Regions from separate parts of the Streptomyces sp. NBC_00669 genome, predicted to be linked through region 1. Evidence: predicted binding sites of a transcription regulator. Region 1 holds the regulator's gene; the other holds the start of a gene.

The links. Region 1 encodes HspR, which represses chaperone genes until heat shock. Its sites were predicted from a motif close to TTGAGNNNNNNNNNCTCAA; they were not measured.
Region 2: a site for HspR is predicted at 3,771-3,789, ahead of lon (endopeptidase La). Genes of this name have one in related genera too.

The regions. Positions count from the first base shown of each region.
Region 1 covers NZ_CP109018.1:4,164,606-4,173,525, forward strand. The annotation lists gene OG896_RS17175 (PASTA domain-containing protein) at 1-159, opposite strand, end outside; gene OG896_RS17180 (GNAT family N-acetyltransferase) at 360-965, opposite strand; gene OG896_RS17185 (YbjN domain-containing protein) at 1,207-1,782, opposite strand; gene clpB (ATP-dependent chaperone ClpB) at 1,779-4,409, opposite strand; gene OG896_RS17195 (cytochrome P450 family protein) at 4,556-5,935, shown strand; gene OG896_RS17200 (pyridoxamine 5'-phosphate oxidase family protein) at 5,983-6,390, shown strand; gene OG896_RS17205 (FBP domain-containing protein) at 6,484-6,990, opposite strand; gene OG896_RS17210 (heat shock protein transcriptional repressor HspR) at 7,115-7,591, opposite strand; gene dnaJ (molecular chaperone DnaJ) at 7,596-8,789, opposite strand; gene grpE (nucleotide exchange factor GrpE) at 8,826-8,920, opposite strand, start outside.
Region 2 covers NZ_CP109018.1:2,970,957-2,979,876, reverse strand. The annotation lists gene OG896_RS11975 (HAMP domain-containing sensor histidine kinase) at 1-720, opposite strand, end outside; gene OG896_RS11970 (response regulator transcription factor) at 717-1,430, opposite strand; gene OG896_RS11965 (spermidine synthase) at 1,505-2,281, opposite strand; gene OG896_RS11960 (class I SAM-dependent methyltransferase) at 2,428-3,372, shown strand; gene lon (endopeptidase La) at 3,812-6,235, shown strand; gene OG896_RS11950 (lysozyme) at 6,400-7,290, opposite strand; gene OG896_RS11945 (MarR family winged helix-turn-helix transcriptional regulator) at 7,557-7,979, shown strand; gene OG896_RS11940 (protein phosphatase 2C domain-containing protein) at 8,347-8,920, opposite strand, start outside.

The DNA.
Region 1 (8,920 bases):
GTGCGGGCCGCCGCCTGCGGCCAGGGCGGTGCCGGCACCGGCCAGGACGAGTGCGGTGGCGATACCGGCGACGGCGGTGGCCCGCTTGCGACGGGCTCCGCGCGCGGTGGTGGCGGTGCCGGAGTGCGGCGCTTCGGCGCTGTTGGTCGAGTCGTTCATGGCGTTCACCGGTTCCTGCTCGAAGGGGGTGTCGTCCGTGCTGCGTTCACCCCTTCCCGACGCGGCAGCGGTCCCGTCTGCTGCACGCCCCCGATGAGACCTGAGTCACAGTCACAGGTCCGGGCTCAGCCGTACGCACCGCCCGGCCGCCCGACCCAGCCGCTCCGCCGCTCCGCCGCTCGGTTCGGCCGCAGGTCCGCTCAGTCGAAGGGCCGCGCGGACGGGTCCGTGGCGAGCCGGGCGTGCAGGTGGCAGTCGTGCCGCTTTCCGTTCGGCTCGACGAACGCCTCCCGCATCACGCCCTCCTCCGCGAACCCCGCCCGCAGGGCGGCCCGGCAGGAGCCGACGTTGTGCAGGACGTGGTCGAGGACGATCCGGTGCAGTCCCAGGCCGCCGGCGTAGGCCGGGCTGAAGGCCCAGTCCGCGGCGGCGTCCAGAGCGCGGGCGGTGACCTTGCGGCCGCGGGCGGCGGGCGTCACCCAGTACCCGGCCACCGCCTGGTCGGGCACCCGGTGCACGTCGCGCAGGCCGAGGTAGCCGATCATGACGTCATCGGCCGGGTCGGTCACGGCGAACGCCGCGGTGCCGGTCGACCACGCGGTGAGGCGCGCCGACAGCCACACCGTGGCGCGGTCCTTCGGCGGTGCGTCGAGCACCGCCATGCCCGCGGCCCACTGGAGCACCTCGCCATCGGTCATCGCCCGCGCGACCGCCGGTTCGTCGGACGCGACGACGGGGCGCAGCACCAGCCCGTGGGCACGCAGGATGGTCGGCGCCGTCAGATCGGCGCCACGCGGAGAAGCCATGGCCAACACCTTACTGACCCACCGCGCCGGACACGTACGCCCGTTCGGTTGCGCCGACGTTCGGCGCCCGCACGCTCAACGCACGCACGCTCAGCGCACGCACGTTCAACGCACGCACGTTCAACGCACGCACGGGCGCCCGGGACGTCGTACGCGTGCGTGCGCGTACCTGCTTCGTCCCGGGCGCCCGTGGAGGTGCGTGTGCGGGTCCGGACGATTCCTCGCCCGGCGCTTCCTACGTTCAGCCCTCGGAGCCGTCGCCCGAGTCACCGGAGCCGGAGTCGGAGCCGCCTTCGCCGTCGCTGTCGTCGCCGGCCGCCTCCTCCAGGCCCAGCCGCTCACCGAGCCACTTGTTGAACTCGATGGACGCCTGCACCCAGCTCACCGTGGTGGCCACGAAGTGGTCGAGGTTGACGCCCATGCCGATGAGCATCTGGGCCTCGCCGACGAGGCGGACGGCGCCCTCGTCGTCGGTGTTCGTGTAGACCTTCGGCCACAGCGTGAGGTGGTTCCACTCGTCGATCGCCTCGTGGAGCTGTGCCTTCTCGTCGACGGAGTACGTGCGCTCGTAGAACGTACGCACCGCGAAGACGTGCTGCTGGGCCTCGCCGCGGAACATGAAGTAGGTGCGGAACTCCTCCCACGGCGCCAGGAGGTCGTCCTCGTCGTCGATGGCGTGCTTGAGCCCCATCTGGTCGAGGAGCTGCTTGACCAGGTCCTGGTCCGGGATCACCACGTTGGCGGTGGGTCCTCCGCTCGGCTGGTCGGGTTCCGGCTGGCTCCCGAAGTTCGGAATCGAGGAGGGGTCGATGCTCACCGTGAGGGTTCCCTTCGTGACGTTTCCCCGCCATCCTCCCCCATGACGATGAGCCCGTCGACCGCCCGGTCCACCCGGACGTTCTGCCCGTCCAGCACCTCTCCGGCCAGGATGGCGCGGGCCAGCGGGTCGCCGATCGCGGTCTGGATCAGCCGGCGCAGCGGACGGGCGCCGTAGGCGGGGTCGTTGCCCTCCTCGGCGAGCCAGTCCAGGGCGCCGTCGGTGATGTCCAGGGTGAGCCGGCGGTCCCTGAGCCGCTCGGCGAGCCGGGCGGTCTGCAGCCGCGCGATCCGGCGCAGCTCGTCCTGGTCGAGCGCGGAGAACACCACGATGTCGTCCAGCCGGTTGAGGAACTCCGGCTTGAAGGAGGCGCGGACGGTGGCGAGGACGTTCTCCTTCTTCTGCTCCGGGTCCAGCTTGGGGTCGACCAGGTACTGGCTGCCCAGGTTGGAGGTGAGGATCAGGATCGCGTTGCGGAAGTCGACGGTACGGCCCTGGCCGTCGGTGAGCCGGCCGTCGTCGAGGACCTGGAGCAGGACGTCGAAGACCTCCGGGTGCGCCTTCTCCACCTCGTCGAGCAGCACCACGCTGTACGGGCGGCGGCGGACCGCCTCGGTGAGCTGGCCGCCCTCCTCGTACCCGACGTATCCGGGCGGGGCGCCGACCAGCCGGGCCACCGAGTGCTTCTCGCCGTACTCGCTCATGTCGATGCGGACCATGGCCCGCTCGTCGTCGAAGAGGAAGTCGGCGAGCGCCTTGGCCAGTTCGGTCTTGCCGACGCCGGTGGGGCCGAGGAAGAGGAAGGAGCCGGTGGGGCGGTCAGGGTCGGCGATGCCGGAGCGGGAGCGGCGCACCGCGTCGGAGACGGCGCGGACCGCCTCGGTCTGGCCGATCAGCCGCTTGCCGAGCTCGTCCTCCATCCGCAGCAGCTTCTGCGTCTCGCCCTCCAGCAGGCGGCCGGCGGGGATGCCGGTCCAGGCGGCGACGACGTCGGCGATGTCGTCCGGGCCGACCTCCTCCTTGACCATCTTCTCGTCGGCACCCCTGGTCTTGGCCTCCTGCTCCTCGCGGGTGGCCTCCTCCAGTTCCTCCTCCAGCTTGGGCTTCTCCCCGTACATCAGCTTCGACGCGGCCTCGAAGTCGCCGTCGCGCTGGGCCCGCTCGATCCGGGTGACGATGTCGTCGAGCCGCTCCTTCAGCTCGCCGACCCGGTTCAGGCCCTGCTTCTCCTTCTCCCAGCGGGCGGTCAGGCCGCGCAGCTCCTCCTCGCGGTCGGCGAGGTCCTTGCGGAGCTTGTCCAGCCGCTGCACGGAGCCGGGGTCGGTCTCGTTCTTGAGCGCCATCTCCTCCATCCGCAGCCGGTCCACCGAGCGCTGGAGCTCGTCGATCTCGACCGGCGAGGAGTCGATCTCCATCCGCAGCCGGGACGCGGACTCGTCGACCAGGTCGATGGCCTTGTCGGGCAGGAAGCGGGAGGTGATGTAGCGGTCGGAGAGCGTCGCGGCGGCGACCAGCGCGGAGTCGGCGATCTGCACCTTGTGGTGCGCCTCGTAGCGGCCCTTGAGGCCGCGCAGGATCGCCACGGTGTCCTCGACGGTCGGCTCGGCGACCAGCACCTGCTGGAAGCGCCGCTCCAGCGCCGGGTCCTTCTCGATCCGCTCGCGGTACTCGTCCAGCGTGGTGGCGCCGACCATCCGCAGCTCGCCGCGGGCCAGCATCGGCTTGAGCATGTTGCCCGCGTCCATCGCGGAGTCGCCGCCGGCGCCCGCGCCGACGACGGTGTGCAGCTCGTCGATGAAGGTGATGACCTGCCCGCCGCTGTCCTTGATCTCGGCGAGCACCGCCTTCAGCCGCTCCTCGAACTCGCCGCGGTACTTCGCCCCGGCCACCATCGCGCCCAGGTCGAGGGAGACCAGCCGCTTGTTGCGCAGGCTCTCGGGCACGTCGCCCTTGACGATGCGCTGGGCCAGGCCCTCCACGACGGCGGTCTTGCCGACGCCGGGCTCGCCGATCAGCACCGGGTTGTTCTTGGTCCGGCGCGAGAGCACCTGGACCACCCGGCGGATCTCCTGGTCCCGGCCGATCACCGGGTCGAGCTTGCCCTCGCGGGCGGCGGCGGTGAAGTCGGTGCCGTACTTCTCCAGCGCCTTGTAGGTGCCCTCCGGGTCCTGGCTGGTCACCCGTTGCCCTCCCCTGGCGCTCTCGAACGCCGTCAGCAGCGCCTTGGCCTTGGCGCCCGCGGCGTTGAGCAGTTCGCCGGCCGGGCCGCCCTTGACGGCGGTCCCGATCAGCAGGTGCTCGGTCGACACGTACGCGTCGCCGAGGTCCGTGGCGCGCTGGGACGCGTCGGCGATGACCGCGAGCATGTCACGGTTCGCCTGCGGGGGTGCGACGGTGGCCCCCTGTACCGACGGCAGGCTCTCCACCAGCCGCTCCGCGTCGGCGCGCAGCGCCGCCGGGTCGGCGCCGGTCGCGGCCACCAGGTCGAGCACGTTCTCGTTGTCCGTGCCGCTCAACAGAGCGAGCAGCAGATGCGCGGGCGTCAGGTCCGGGTTCCCCTCCGCGACGGCCTTGGCGTTGGCGCTGTTCAGCGCTTCCCGGCTCTTGTTGGTCAGCTCGGCTTCCACGGGCGTGCTGTCCTCCTCATTCGATCGTCGCTACCATGTACCTCAACCTGATCACAGGAACATGAAGCAAGTTGAGTCTATTCCACTCAAGGTGATTCCGGGCACAGGTTCGCGCACCGGTTCGGGGCACCGTCTCGGGAGGACCCATGAGCTCGGCACACCCGACGGATTCCCGGCCGACCGGCCCGACCGAGCCCACGGAGTCCACGGAGTCCACGGAGTCCACCGGCCCAGCCGGCGCGACCGACCCCGCCATCCCGACCGGCCCCGCCGGCACGACCGACCCGGCCGGCCCCGCCGACCCGTATCCGATGGACGCCAGCGGCGCGTCCGTACGGGCCGACGCCGCCATACTGCGCGAGCGCGCGGCCGCCTGTCCGGTGATGCTGCCCGACGGTGTCCCCGGCATGATCGTCTCCCGCTACCGGGAACTGCGCGATTTCCTCGCCGACCCCGAAGTGGCCAAGAACGCCCGGCACTTCGCCGCACTCCAGGAGGGCCGTATCCCGGACCAGTGGCAGCTCAACGCCTTCGCCCTGGTCAACGGGATGACGACGGCCGACGGCGACAGCCACCGGCGGCTGCGGGGGCTGGCCACCAAGGCGTTCACACCGCGCCGGGTGGCCGCCATGCGCCCCTGGATCGAGCGGCTGGCCGGCGACCTGGTGGCCGAACTGCCCGGCCGGGCGGGCGAGGACGGCGTGGTGGACCTGCGGGCGCACTTCGCGTACCCGCTGCCGATGGGCGTGATCAGCGAGCTGCTCGGAGTGGACCCGGCGCACCGCGACCGCCTGCACGACCTCACCCACCTCCTGGTCAGCACCTCCAGTTCGGCCGCCGACGCGATGGCCGCGCAGCGCGCGATCCACGGCGTGCTCGCCGATGTCGTCGCCGAGCGCCGGGCCCGCCCCGGCGACGACCTGACCAGCGCGCTGATCGCGGCCCGCGACGGGGACCGGACGGACGGCGCCGAGCGGCTGAGCGACGAGGAGGTGACCGGCACCCTGCTGCTGATGATCGTCGCCGGGCACGAGACCACGCTCAATCTCATCACCAACGCGGTGCGCGCCCTGTGCGGCCACCCCGGTCAGCGCGACCTCGTTCTTTCGGGTGAAGCCTCCTGGGACGCGGTGATCGAGGAGACGCTGCGCTGGGACAGCCCGGTGGCGAACTTCCCGTTCCGCTACCCCACCACCGACATCGACGTGGACGGCACCAGGGTGCCGCGCGGCACGCCCGTGCTCGCCGGGTACGCCGCCGCCGGACGCGACCCGCGCGAATACGGCCCCGACGCGGGCCTGTTCGACATCACCCGGCCGCCGGGCACCCGCCACCTCTCTTTCGGGCACGGCGCCCACTACTGCCTGGGCGCCCCGCTGGCCCGCCTGGAAGCCGCGGTCGCGCTGCGCACGCTGTACGGGGCGTATCCGCGGCTGGCGATGGCCGTGGACGAGGACGAGTTGCCGCCACTGCCGGGCTTCGTCGGCAACAGCGTGGAGGAACTGCCGGTCCGGCTGGACGGTTGAGCCCCGCGCGGGCAACGCCACCGCGCCGACGGGCTACGGTTCCTCCCATGGCCCGCCGTGACCCCCGCTCCCCCGACGCCGGATTCCTCGACTTCTGGCGCGAGTACCACCTGTGCACGCTGACCACCAGCCGCCCCGACGGCTCCCCGCACGTCGTCCCGGTCGGCGTCACCTACGACCCCGAGGCGGGGCTCGCCCGGGTGATCACCAACACCGCCAGCCGCAAGACGGCGAACGTGCGGGCCGCCGGGCCGTCCGGCGCCCGGGTCGCGGTCTGCCAGGCGGAGGGCCGCCGTTGGGCCACCCTCGAAGGGCTCGCCACGGTCAGCGCCGACCCGGAACGCGTCGCCGACGCCGTACGCCGCTACACCGAGCGCTACGACCGCACCCCCGCGTTCAACCCGGACCGCGTCGTCATCGAGATCGCCCTCACCCGCGCGATGGGCAACGCCTGACGCGTCCGCCCGACGCCGCGCACTCGGTTGCGGGCACCCCGGGTTCGGGTGATCCGGGTTCGTGCCGCCGGTTCAGGCCGCGCGGGCGCCGGTTCAGGCCGCGCGGGCGCCGGTGACCTTGGCCAGGAAGGCGTCCAGGTTGCGCAGGGTGCGCTCCACCTGCTCCTCCAGCGTCAGGGTCTCCTCCATGCGCTTGGCCAGCACCGAGGTCTTCTTGCCCCGCACATACAGGGAACAGGCCAGGTCGGCGCACATGTAGATGCCCACGGTGTTGCCCTGCCGCCCGGCCGGGCCGGCCAGCGGCGCGGCCAGCAGGTCCACCCCGCCGCCGGAGTGCCCGGTCAGGCAGATCGAGCACAGGCTGCTGCGCATCAGGTTCCTCCGTGCCCCCGGCGCGATCCGCAGGGTGATCCCCAGCGGCCGCTCCCCGCCGGTCACCACGTACGCGCGGTCCGGCGCGCCCGGGTCCCGCCAGCCGAAGAAGTCGAGGTCGCCCCACGGCACCTCCGCCAGGTCCCGAGGCAGCCTGCTCCGCTTCGCCTCCCCCTTCGAGCAGTTCACGAAGGAGTCCCGGATCTGCGCTTCGCCAAGTGGGTCCATGGCATCCGAAGCTAACAAGCGACCCGCGGGGCTGTCGCCGCATTTACGGCCGGCAACGTGCGGCACCCGCGCCCCCGAAGGGACGCGGGTACGGCAACGGCAACGCAGGTTCCCAGGGCAGGCTCTAGCCGTCCCGCTTGGGACGCCACACCACCAGCGCGCTCGTGTGCTGCACGTCCTGGTACGGCACCAGGTCGCGGCGGTACGACGCGTGCACCGCGGCCTCACGCTGCTGGATGACGGCGGCGGCGCCGTCGACGGCGGCGGAGAGTTCGGCGACCCGGGCCTGGAGCGCGGCGACCTGGTTCTCCAGCTCGATGATCCGCTTGATGCCGGCGAGGTTGATGCCCTCGTCCTGCGAGAGGCGCTGCACCTCCCGCAACTGCTCGATGTCGCGGGCCGAGTAACGGCGCCCGCGGCCGGCCGCGCGGTCCGGCGAGACCAGGCCGAGGCGGTCGTACTGCCGCAGGGTCTGCGGGTGCAGCCCGGACAGCTCGGCCGCCACGGAGATCACGTAGACCGGCGACTCCTCCGTCAACTGGTACGGATTGCGGCCGCGTCCCATCCGGGGCCCGGAGACCCCGCCGCCGTCGATGCTCATCCGCTCACGCTCCCTTTGCGGCCTTGAACAACTCCGCCCGCGGGTCGAGGTCCGCGGTCGCCTCACGGTAGGACTCCAGCGCGTCCAGCGCCTTGCCCTCGGTCCGTGCGGGCACCGCCACCTCGACTGTGACGAGCAGATCGCCGCGTGAACCGTCCTTGCGCACCGCGCCCTTGCCCCGGGCCCGCAGGGTCCGGCCGTTCGGCGTGCCGGCGGGCAGCTTCAAGGTGACCGGCGGCCCGCCGAGGGTGGGCACCTTGATCTCGCCGCCGAGCGCGGCCTCGGTGAAGCTCACCGGGACCGTGACCGTCAGGTTGGCGTCCTTGCGGCCGAACACCGGGTGCCGGCCGACGTGCACGACCACGTACAGGTCGCCGGCCGGTCCGCCGCGCTCGCCGGGGGCGCCCTTGCCGCGCAGCCGGATGCGCTGCCCGTCGGTGACCCCGGCGGGGATGCGGACCTGCATGGTGCGCGAACTCTTCGCCCGGCCGCTGCCGTGGCAGACCTCGCAGGGGTTCTCCGCGATCAGACCGCGGCCCTTGCAGTCCACGCACGGGTCGGTGAGCGAGAAGCCGCCACCGCCGCCACGGGAGACCTGCCCGGTGCCGACGCAGGTCGGGCACACCCGGGGCGTGCCGTTCCTGTCGCCGGTGCCGGAGCACGCCTTGCAGGGCGACTGCGAGGACATCCGCAGCGGGACGGTGGCCCCGTCGACGGCCTCGGTGAAGCTGAGCGTCACCTCGGACTCGATGTCCTGGCCGCGGCGCGGCTGCACGCGGGTGCCGCCGCCCCGGTTGAACAGGCCGCCGAACACGTCGCCCAGGCCGCCGCCGAAGCCGCCGCCCTGGCCGGTCGTGGTGGTGCCGCCGGGCCCCTGGGCGCCGCCGAAGAGGTCGCCCAGGTCGAAGTTGAACCCGCCGCTGCCACCCGCGCCGGGACCCGGCCGCATGCCGCCGTTGCCGAACAGCGCGCGGCCCTCGTCGTACTCCTTGCGCCGCTTGGTGTCGGAGAGGACGTCGTTGGCCTCGGAGATCTCCTTGAAGCGCTCCTCGGCCTTGGCGTCGCCCTTGTTGGCGTCGGGGTGGAACTCCCGGGCCAGCTTGCGGTACGCCTTCTTGATCTCGGCGTCGGTGGCGTCCTTGGGGACACCGAGGACCTTGTACAGGTCCTTCTCCAACAGGTCCCTACTGATGCTCATCCTCGGCGTCCCTCCTCTCCGTCACGTCCCGCTCCGTCAGCCCTTGGACGGGCCACCGGTCTCCTCGTCGTCGTCCGCCTTCCGGTCGGCCCGGTCGGCCTGGTCGGCCGGCTCGTCCGACTCGGACTGCT
Region 2 (8,920 bases), 1.2 Mb from region 1:
GTACGGCCACACCTCGAACCGCTTGGCGTCCAGCCGCACCGCCCCGCTGTCCAGCCGGGACAGGTCGAGCAGCTGGCTGACCAGCTTGCCCAGCCGCTCGGTCTGCTGCAGGGCCAGCCGCATGGTCTCCGGGTCGGCGGCCGAGACGCCGTCCACCACGTTCTCCAGCACCGCGCGCAGCGCCGCGATCGGCGTCCGCAGCTCATGTGAGACATTCGCCACCAGCTCCTTGCGGTGCCGGTCCACGGCGGCCAGGTCGGCGGCCATCCGGTTGAAGGTCTCGGCGAGCTCGCCCACCTCGTCGCGGCGCACCCGGGCCACCCGGCGGGTGTAGTCGCCGCCCGCCATCGCCCGCGCCACCGCGGTCATCTCGCGCAGCGGCGCGGTCAGGTTGGTGGCGACGATCTGCGTGATCAGCAGCGAGGCGATGATCGAGAAGATCGTGATCACCCGGATCTCGGTCCGCGAGTGGATCGCCAGCGTCACCAGCAGCGTGGTGATCATCACGGAGGCGATCACCAGCGCCTGCAGCGCCGCCTTGATCGAGCGGGTCGGGTCCCAGGGCCGCAGCGCCTCCCACAACTGCCGCAGCCACCCGCGGACCACCTGCCGGCCGCGCAGCACGACCGCCGGCACCCTGCCCCGGGCCGGTCCCGAGCCGCTCAGGGCCCGCGCCGGGTTCCGGGTGCGCGCAGGGTCCCCGGTGGGCCCCTGGCTCATGGCGCCGGGTTCTCCAGCGCGTAGCCCACGCCGTGCACGGTACGAATCCGCTCGGCGCCGATCTTGCGGCGCAGCGCCTTGACGTGGCTGTCCACGGTGCGGGTGCCGGACGCGTCGGTCCAGTCCCACACCTCGGCGAGCAACTGCTCGCGGGAGAGCACCGCCCGGGGCTGGTGGGCCAGGCACACCAGCAGTTCGAACTCGGTCGGGGTCAGGTGCACGTCGCTGCCGCCGACCCGGACCCGGCGCTGGGTGTGGTCGATCTCCAGGTCGCCCAGGTGGATGCTGGCGCCCCGGACGGTGGAGGCCGCGTCGGCGGCCCGCTCCACCCGGCGCAGCAGGACGTGCACCCGCGCGGCCAGTTCGCGCATGGAGAACGGTTTGGTCATGTAGTCGTCGGCGCCGACGCCGAGGCCGACCAGCATGTCCGTCTCGTCGTCGCGCGCGGTGAGCATCAGCACCGGAACGGGCCGGTCGGCCTGCACCCGCCGGCAGACCTCCAGCCCGTCGTACCCGGGTAGCATCACGTCGAGCACCAGCAGGTCGGGTTGCCAGGCGTGGGCCGCGTCGACCGCGGACGGCCCGTCGCCCGCGGTGCGGACCTGGAACCCCTCGGCCTGGAGGCGGGCCGCGATGGCCTGAACTATCGTCTGGTCGTCCTCGACCACCAGAACCCGGCGCTGCGCGCCTGTTGTCTGTGCGCTGTCCACTTCCGCTTCCGCCCCACAAGCTCGTCCGTTACCGGCAGCGTACGGGGCGGGCCGCTGCCCTGACTATGACGCCTTCACGCCTTGACGGCTACATGCACCACATCGGGCACGCCACGCGCGACCGGAACCTCAAGGCTGCGCACCCCGGTGTACCCCGCCCCCTTGAGTGCGGTCTCGAAGGCGGCCGAGGGCTGCGCGGACCACACGGCCAGGACACCGCCGGGGCTGAGCAGCTCCCGGCAGTCGTCGAGGCCGCTGGGACTGTAGAGACTGCCGTTGTTGTCGGTGACTGTCCAGTCCGGGCCGTTGTCGATGTCCAGACAGAGCGCGTCGTAGCTGCCGGCGGGCGGGCGCGCGCCTGCGCCGGCGGGCTCCGTACCGGACCGCTCGCCGGGCGCCGTCCGCAGGTAGGCCGGCAGGTCCGCGGTGATCAGCCGCACCCGCGGGTCGTCCAGCGCGCCGTCGGTGTGCGCCGCGAAGTGGCCGGCCCGGTGCCAGTCGATCACCGCCTGCTCCCGCTCGACCACGTCGATCCGCGCCCAGCGCGGTTGGCCGGCGGCCTGGGCCAGCGAGAAGCCGACGCCGAGCCCGCCGATCAGCACGCTCGGCCGGTCCCGGCCGGCCGGCAGCGCGTCCAGCGCCACGTCGACCAGCAGCCGCTCCGAGCGGCCGTCGGAGGTGTCCATCAGGAAGGTGCCGTTGGCGATGATCTCCAGGTGCGCGCCGCGCCGGCGCAGCACCGCCTCCCCGTACGGGCCGTCGCGCCGGTCCAGCACGACCGGTCCTTCGCCGGTCAGGAGGCCGGGACCAGGGGTCGGGAAGCGCGGGTCACGCGTGTTCAAAGCCGCCATGACCCCATTTTGACGGACCCGCGGCAAACCCATGGCCGGACGTCGGCCGCCGCGCCATCGGGCGTTCAACTCCCGTACCGGAGGACTTCCGTTGTTCTGTGCCCGCAGATGGTCCGGGCCCCTGGGGCGCGGCGTAGGTTCCGGCCATGTCGCCCATTCTGAACAGCCCGATGGCCAAGCGGCTCCTGCGCCCTGCCACGACGCTCGTCGACCAGCGCGTCCAGCGCCCCGTCTCCCGGCTGCGCAAGGAACTGGACGCCCTGCGGCGGGAGGTGAAGGAGCTGGAGCAACTGCGCCGGCAGGTCGGCGAGCTGCGCGGCCAGGAGTACGCGGTCGGGCTGCTCTTCGACCGCACCGGCCGCAGCGGCCCCCGGCTGCCCACCGCGGCGCAGATCGACACGCTGGTGGCCGAGGTGGCGAAGGTCAGCGGGACCGACCCGAAGGCGGCCCGGCGCAACGTGACGGTCGCGTTCCGCAACGTGATCGCGCTGGAGGCGCTGGCGGTGGGCCGGCTCGCCGGCTCCACCCAGAACGTCTGCGGCAAGCTCGCCACGGTGCCGCTGCTCGACCCGCCCAACGCGGAGGTGCTGGAGATCGGCACGCTGTACGGGCTCTTCTCGGCGACGATGCTGCGGATGCTGCACCGCGCGGGGATAGAGCCCGAGCTGACGATCGTGGACCCGCTGGTCGGTACGCAGCTCCAGCCGGGCGGGCTGGAGGGCCTCGACCCCACGGGTACGCCGGTCCGGCTCGACGTGGTCCGGGCGAACCTGGCGCTCGGGGGGAAGGCGGGTGAGCGGGCCCGGGTGCAGGTCGGCTTCTCCGGCGACCCCGACGTGCGCGCGGCGGTCTCCGACCGCGAGTACGGCGTGATCGTCATCGACGGGGACCACTCCGCGCAGGGCGTCACCGAGGACCTCGAGTGGGCCGAGACCATCGCGGCCCCGGGCGCCGTCGTGGTCCTCGACGACTACGGCGACAACAAGTGGGCCGGCGTCCAGGAGGGCGCGGACGCCTACCTCGCCGGCTCCACCCGTTTCGACCTGGTCGGACGCGTTTCCACCTCGGCGTTTCTGCGGGCGCGGGACTGACCCACCGGGGTGCCCCCTTCTGTCGGCTCCGGGACCACCCGCCGGTGGGGGGTTGCGCCCGCCGTTCCCCGGGCCCCTGGATTCGTGACGGCTCTTCCGCGAAAAGAGCGTTGTCGCAGGCTCGGGGGGTACGGGGATGCCCCCGGAGGGGCCGCACCTGTGGATTTCGGGATCTTGCGCCCGGTGGCCTGCTGAGCGCGCAGTTCCCCGCGCCCCTGGGGGTGGTTGCTCGCCGCGGAGAAGCCGCACCAATTCCAGGGGCGCGGGGAACTGCGCGACCAGCCCACCACCGGCCGCAAGGTCCCGGAGCCGACGGGAACCCCCCTCCCGGGGGGCGCGGGGTGCCCTGATCGCTCAGGGCGAACGTGGGGCCGGGAACACGGGCGGAGCCCTTTGCATTGAGTCAGGTGTACTCAACTTGCTTGCAAAGGGAGCGATCATGGCGTTTGAGCCGAAGAGTTCCAACCTCACCCTCCCCGTACTGCCGCTCGACGGCGAGGTCGTGCTGCCCGGCATGGTCGTACCGCTCGACCTGACGGACAGCGAAGTGCGGGCCGCGGTGGAGGCCGCCCAGGCGGCCCACACCGGGGACGCGCCGGGCAAACCCCGCGTGCTCCTGGTGCCGAGGGTCGATGGGAATTACGCGGCCGTGGGCACCCTCGGGACGGTCGAGCAGGTCGGGCGGCTGTCCGACGGCGACCCCGGCGCGGTGATCAAGGGCCGCTCGCGGGTGCGGATCGGCGCGGGTACGACCGGACCGGGTGCGGCCTTGTGGGTGGAGGGCACCGTGGTGGAGGAGCCCGCGCCGCAGGGGGCGCCGGGCACCGTGGCCGAGCTGATGAAGGAGTACAAGGCGCTCGCCACCAGCTGGCTGCGCAAGCGCGGCGCCTGGCAGGTGGTCGACCGCGTGCAGCAGATCGACGACGCCGGGCAGCTCGCCGACAACTCCGGCTACTCCCCGTTCCTGAGCGTGGAGCAGCGCGTGGAGCTGCTGGAGACCGCCGACCCGGTGGCCCGGCTGAAGCTCGCCACGCAGTGGCTGCGCGACCACCTCGCCGAGCAGGACGTCGCCGAGACGATCCGCAAGGACGTCCAGGAGGGCATGGAGAAGCAGCAGCGCGAGTTCCTGCTCCGCCAGCAACTGGAGGCGGTCCGCAAGGAGCTGGCCGAGCTGAACGGCGACCCCGACAACGAGACGGACGACTACCGGGTCCGGGTGGAGTCCGCCGACCTGCCCGAGAAGGTCCGCGAGGCAGCCCTGAAGGAGGTCGAGAAGCTGGAGCGCTCCTCGGACGCCTCCCCGGAGGGCTCGTGGATCAGGACCTGGCTGGACACCGTTCTCGAACTGCCGTGGAACACCACCACCGAGGACACCTACGACGTCGCGGGCGCACGGGCCGTGCTGGACGCGGACCACTCCGGCCTCGACGACGTGAAGGAGCGGATCACCGAGTACCTGGCGGTCCGCAAGCGCCGGGCCGACCGCGGTCTCGGCGTGGTCGGCGGTCGTCGCGGCGGCGCGGTCCTGGCGCTGGTCGGGCCGCCCGGGGTCGGAAAGACCTCGCTCGGCGAGTCCGTGGCCCGCGCGATGGGCCGCGAGTTCGTCCGGGTGGCGCTCGGCGGCGTCCGCGACGAGGCCGAGATCCGCGGCCACCGCAGGACGTACGTGGGCGCGCTGCCCGGCCGGATCGTGCGCGCGATCAAGGAGGCCGGGTCGATGAACCCGGTGGTGCTGCTCGACGAGGTCGACAAGGTCGGCTCGGACTACCGGGGCGACCCGGCGGCCGCGCTGCTCGAAGTCCTCGACCCGGCGCAGAACCACACCTTCCGCGACCACTACCTGGAGGTCGAACTCGACCTGTCCGACGTGGTGTTCCTGGCCACCGCCAACGTGCTGGAGGCCATCCCCGAGCCGCTGCTGGACCGGATGGAGCTGGTCCGGCTCGACGGCTACACCGAGGACGAGAAGGTCGTCATCGCCCGCGACCACCTGCTGCCCCGCCAGCTGGAGCGCGCGGGCCTGGCCGCCGACGAGGTGAGCCTGGACGAGGACGCGCTGCGCCGGCTGGCCGGCGAGTACACCCGCGAGGCGGGCGTGCGGAACCTGGAGCGGACCGTGGCGCGCCTGCTGCGGAAGATCGCCGCGCAGCACGAACTGGGCGACCGGGAACTGCCGTTCGCGGTCGGCCCGGGCGACCTGCGGGCCCTGATCGGCCGGCCGCACCACGTGCCCGAGGCCGCGCAGGACCCGGAGGAGCGGCGTACCGCCGTACCGGGCGTGGCCACCGGCCTCGCGGTCACCGGCGCGGGCGGCGACGTGCTCTACATCGAGGCGTCGCTGGCCGACCCGGAGACCGGCGGGTCCGGGCTCCAGCTCACCGGCCAGCTCGGTGACGTGATGAAGGAGTCCGCGCAGATCGCGCTCTCCTTCCTGCGCTCGCGCGGCGCGGAACTGGAGCTGCCCGTCGGCGACCTCAAGGACCGCGGCGTCCACCTGCACGTGCCGGCCGGCGCCGTGCCCAAGGACGGCCCGAGCGCGGGTGTCACCATGACCACCGCCCTCGCGTCCCTGCTGTCCGGCCGCCGGGTCCGTACCGACGTCGCCATGACCGGTGAGGTGTCCCTGACCGGCCGGGTGTTGCCCATCGGCGGGGTCAAGCAGAAGCTGCTGGCCGCGCACCGCGCCGGGATCACCACCGTGGTGATTCCCAAGCGCAACGAGGCCGACCTCGACGACGTCCCCGCGGAGATCCTCGGCGTGCTCGACGTCCACCCGGTCAGCGACGTCCGCCAGGTGCTGGCGCTGGCCTTGGAGCCGGCGGAGGCGGACACCCCCGCCGAGGAGGTCCCGATCGCCGCGTGACCACCTTCCGGTGGTGGGTTGCGCCCCGCCGCCGCGGTTGCTCGCCGTTCCCGGCCGCAGGCCGGTGGCCTGCCGAGCGCGCGGTTCCCCTCGCCCCTGTTGGTGCGGCTCCCTCCGCGAGGAGGGAGCCGCACCTGTCACGGGGCGCGTGGGGTACCTCCCCGCTAGCCGTTCGCGAGAGCCTGGAGCCCGGAGATCGGGCCGTTGAAGTAGTCCTGGTCACCGGGGAACGTGCCGGAGTCGGCGTGCTGCCAGAACGTGTAGAAGCCGTAGCCGCCCGGCAGGGTCCCCGCGCTGGAGGAGTACTTGGCGATCCAGAACGGGCTGGTGGTCGCGAACCCGCTGTTGTTGCCGGTGCAGGTCGACCACCAGTCGTAGGTCGAGTAGATGACCGGGTAGACGCCTTCCTTGGCGTGGTACTCGTTGGCGAACGCGTGAATCCAGCTCACCATGCTGGCCTGGCTGAGGCCGTAGCAGGTGGCGCCGTAAGGGTTGTACTCGATGTCCAGCGCGCCCGGCAGGGTCTTGCCGTCGGCCGACCAGCCGCCGCCGTGCGCGATGAAGTAGTCCGCCTGCGTCGCGCCGCCGGAGGTGTCCGGCGTGGCGAAGTGGTACGACCCGCGGATCATGCCGACGTTGTAGGAACCGTTGTACTGCTGGGCGAAGTCGGGGTTCGTGTACGAGGTGCTCTCGGTCGCCTTGATGTACGCGAACTTGCCGCCGTTCGCCCACGCGGTCGCCCAGTTGACGCTGCCCTGGTAGGCGGAGACGTCCATGCCGGGGGTCTGGGTCACCATCGGGGAGACGGTGCCGGACGTGGCCGAGCCGTGCGCGCTGGAGCCCTCGTGCGCCGCGACGGTCGAGCCCATCCAGTCCAGTTCCGGGTGGGTGAGGTGGCCGGCGCTCGGACCGGTGCCGGTCGCGGTCGCCGCATGGGCCGCGCCGGGAGCGGTGAACGCCAGGGTGAGGAGGGAGACGATCAGGCCGGCGAGAACCGCGAGCCGGGTTCTGGCCGAGCCGTTGCCGTGCACGACGGAGAAGACTCCGTGGGACATGCGTGCCTCCAGGAGGGGCAGGTGGGGGACTCGCATGACCATGGTGTGGTCATGACAGAACTGACGGTACGTTGGGCGCTACGCGCGTGGAAAGAGGGACCGGTAACCGCCGTTGGTCTACGCCTGCGAAATACTTGACGTGCTGCGGAAACCACCGTCTGTGAAGAAAACTTTCAGCCGTTGAAAGCGGGGCCCCTGTGACCCAAGCGAACCGCGCCGCGTGCGATGCCGGCGGCACGGGCGGAACGGAGCCGCCCGGCGACGGCGTGGCGGGCGCGCTGGAGCGCGAGTTGACCGTGCTCTTCCGCCGGGCCAGGGCCGCCTCCGGCGACCTGGCCCGCGCGGTGCACCCTGGCCTGGAAGCCGCGGCCTACGGCATCCTGGTCCGGCTGGACGAGGTCGAGCCCGAGCGGGCCACCGACCTGGCGGCGTACTTCGGCGTCGGCAAGGCCACCATGAGCCGGCAGTTGCGCGCGATGGAGGACCTGGGGCTGGTCGCCCGCGAACCCGACCCCGCCGACGGCCGCGCCTACCTGATGCGGCTGACCGGCGAGGGCCGGGAGCGGTTCGCCCGGGTGCGGCGGCTGCGCCGCGAGCGCTACCTCGGGCAGCTCGCCGCCTGGGACCCCAGCGACGTGGCCGAACTCGCCCGCCTCCTGCACCGCCTCAACGCCACGCAGTCCGGGTAGCGCGCGGGCCGGTCGCCCCCCGGGCGGCGCCGACCGGCCCGCCCCGCCGGGGGCGGCTGCGGGCTCTCGCCCGGGAGGTGCTGCGGGCCTCGCTCGTACGTGGCTGTGGGTGCTCGCCCGGGAGGTGCTGCGGGCCCCGCTCGTACGTGGCTGCGGGCCTCGCCCGTACGCGGCTGCGGACCCTCGCCCGTACGCGGCTATGGGTGCTCGCCCGGGACGTGGCTGCGGACCCCCGCCCGTACGCGGCTATGGGTGCTCGCCCGGGACGTGGCTACGGGCCCCGCTCGTACGTGGTTGCGGGTTCTCGCCCGGGACGCGGCTGCGGACCCCCGCTCGTACGTGGCTGCGGGCCCCCGCCCGTGCCGGGCTACAGCTCGATCAGTACGGCTGTCGCGTCGTCGTGCTGCTTGCCGGGCGGCGGCTGCTCGGTCTCCAGCGCGCGCACCCGGGCGAACAGCCGCTCCGGGCCCGCCTTGCGCAGCAGCGCGAAGGTGCCCGCCCAGTCGTCCACGGCGTAGTACTCCACCGCGCGGGTGGCGCCGTCGGTGAGCGCGGCCAGCGCGGTGACGTCGGCGCGCGGCAGCCGGCCGGTCACGGCGCGGGTCGCCGCCGACGGGTCGGCCGCGGCCGTGAAGAAGCCGCCCTCCTGGTTCCGCAGCGGCCCGACCCGCACCCCGGTCGCCCGCAGCCGGTCGATCCGGTCGTCCAGGACCGCCGTCACCACCCCTGCGGTGTCCTCGACCAGCAGCACCGAGTCGGACAGCACCAGGTACTCCACGTCCGCCTCGTCCCAGCGGGCGACGACCACCGTGGCCTGCGGCGTCAGCGGGTGAGAAAGATCACAAGTGCCGCGGTGCGCCTCGGCGGTCCGCGCGATCGCGTCGGCCAGGCAGTCCGCCAGCTCCGACTCCCGCCGCGCCAGGGCCAGTTCGAGCAGCGCG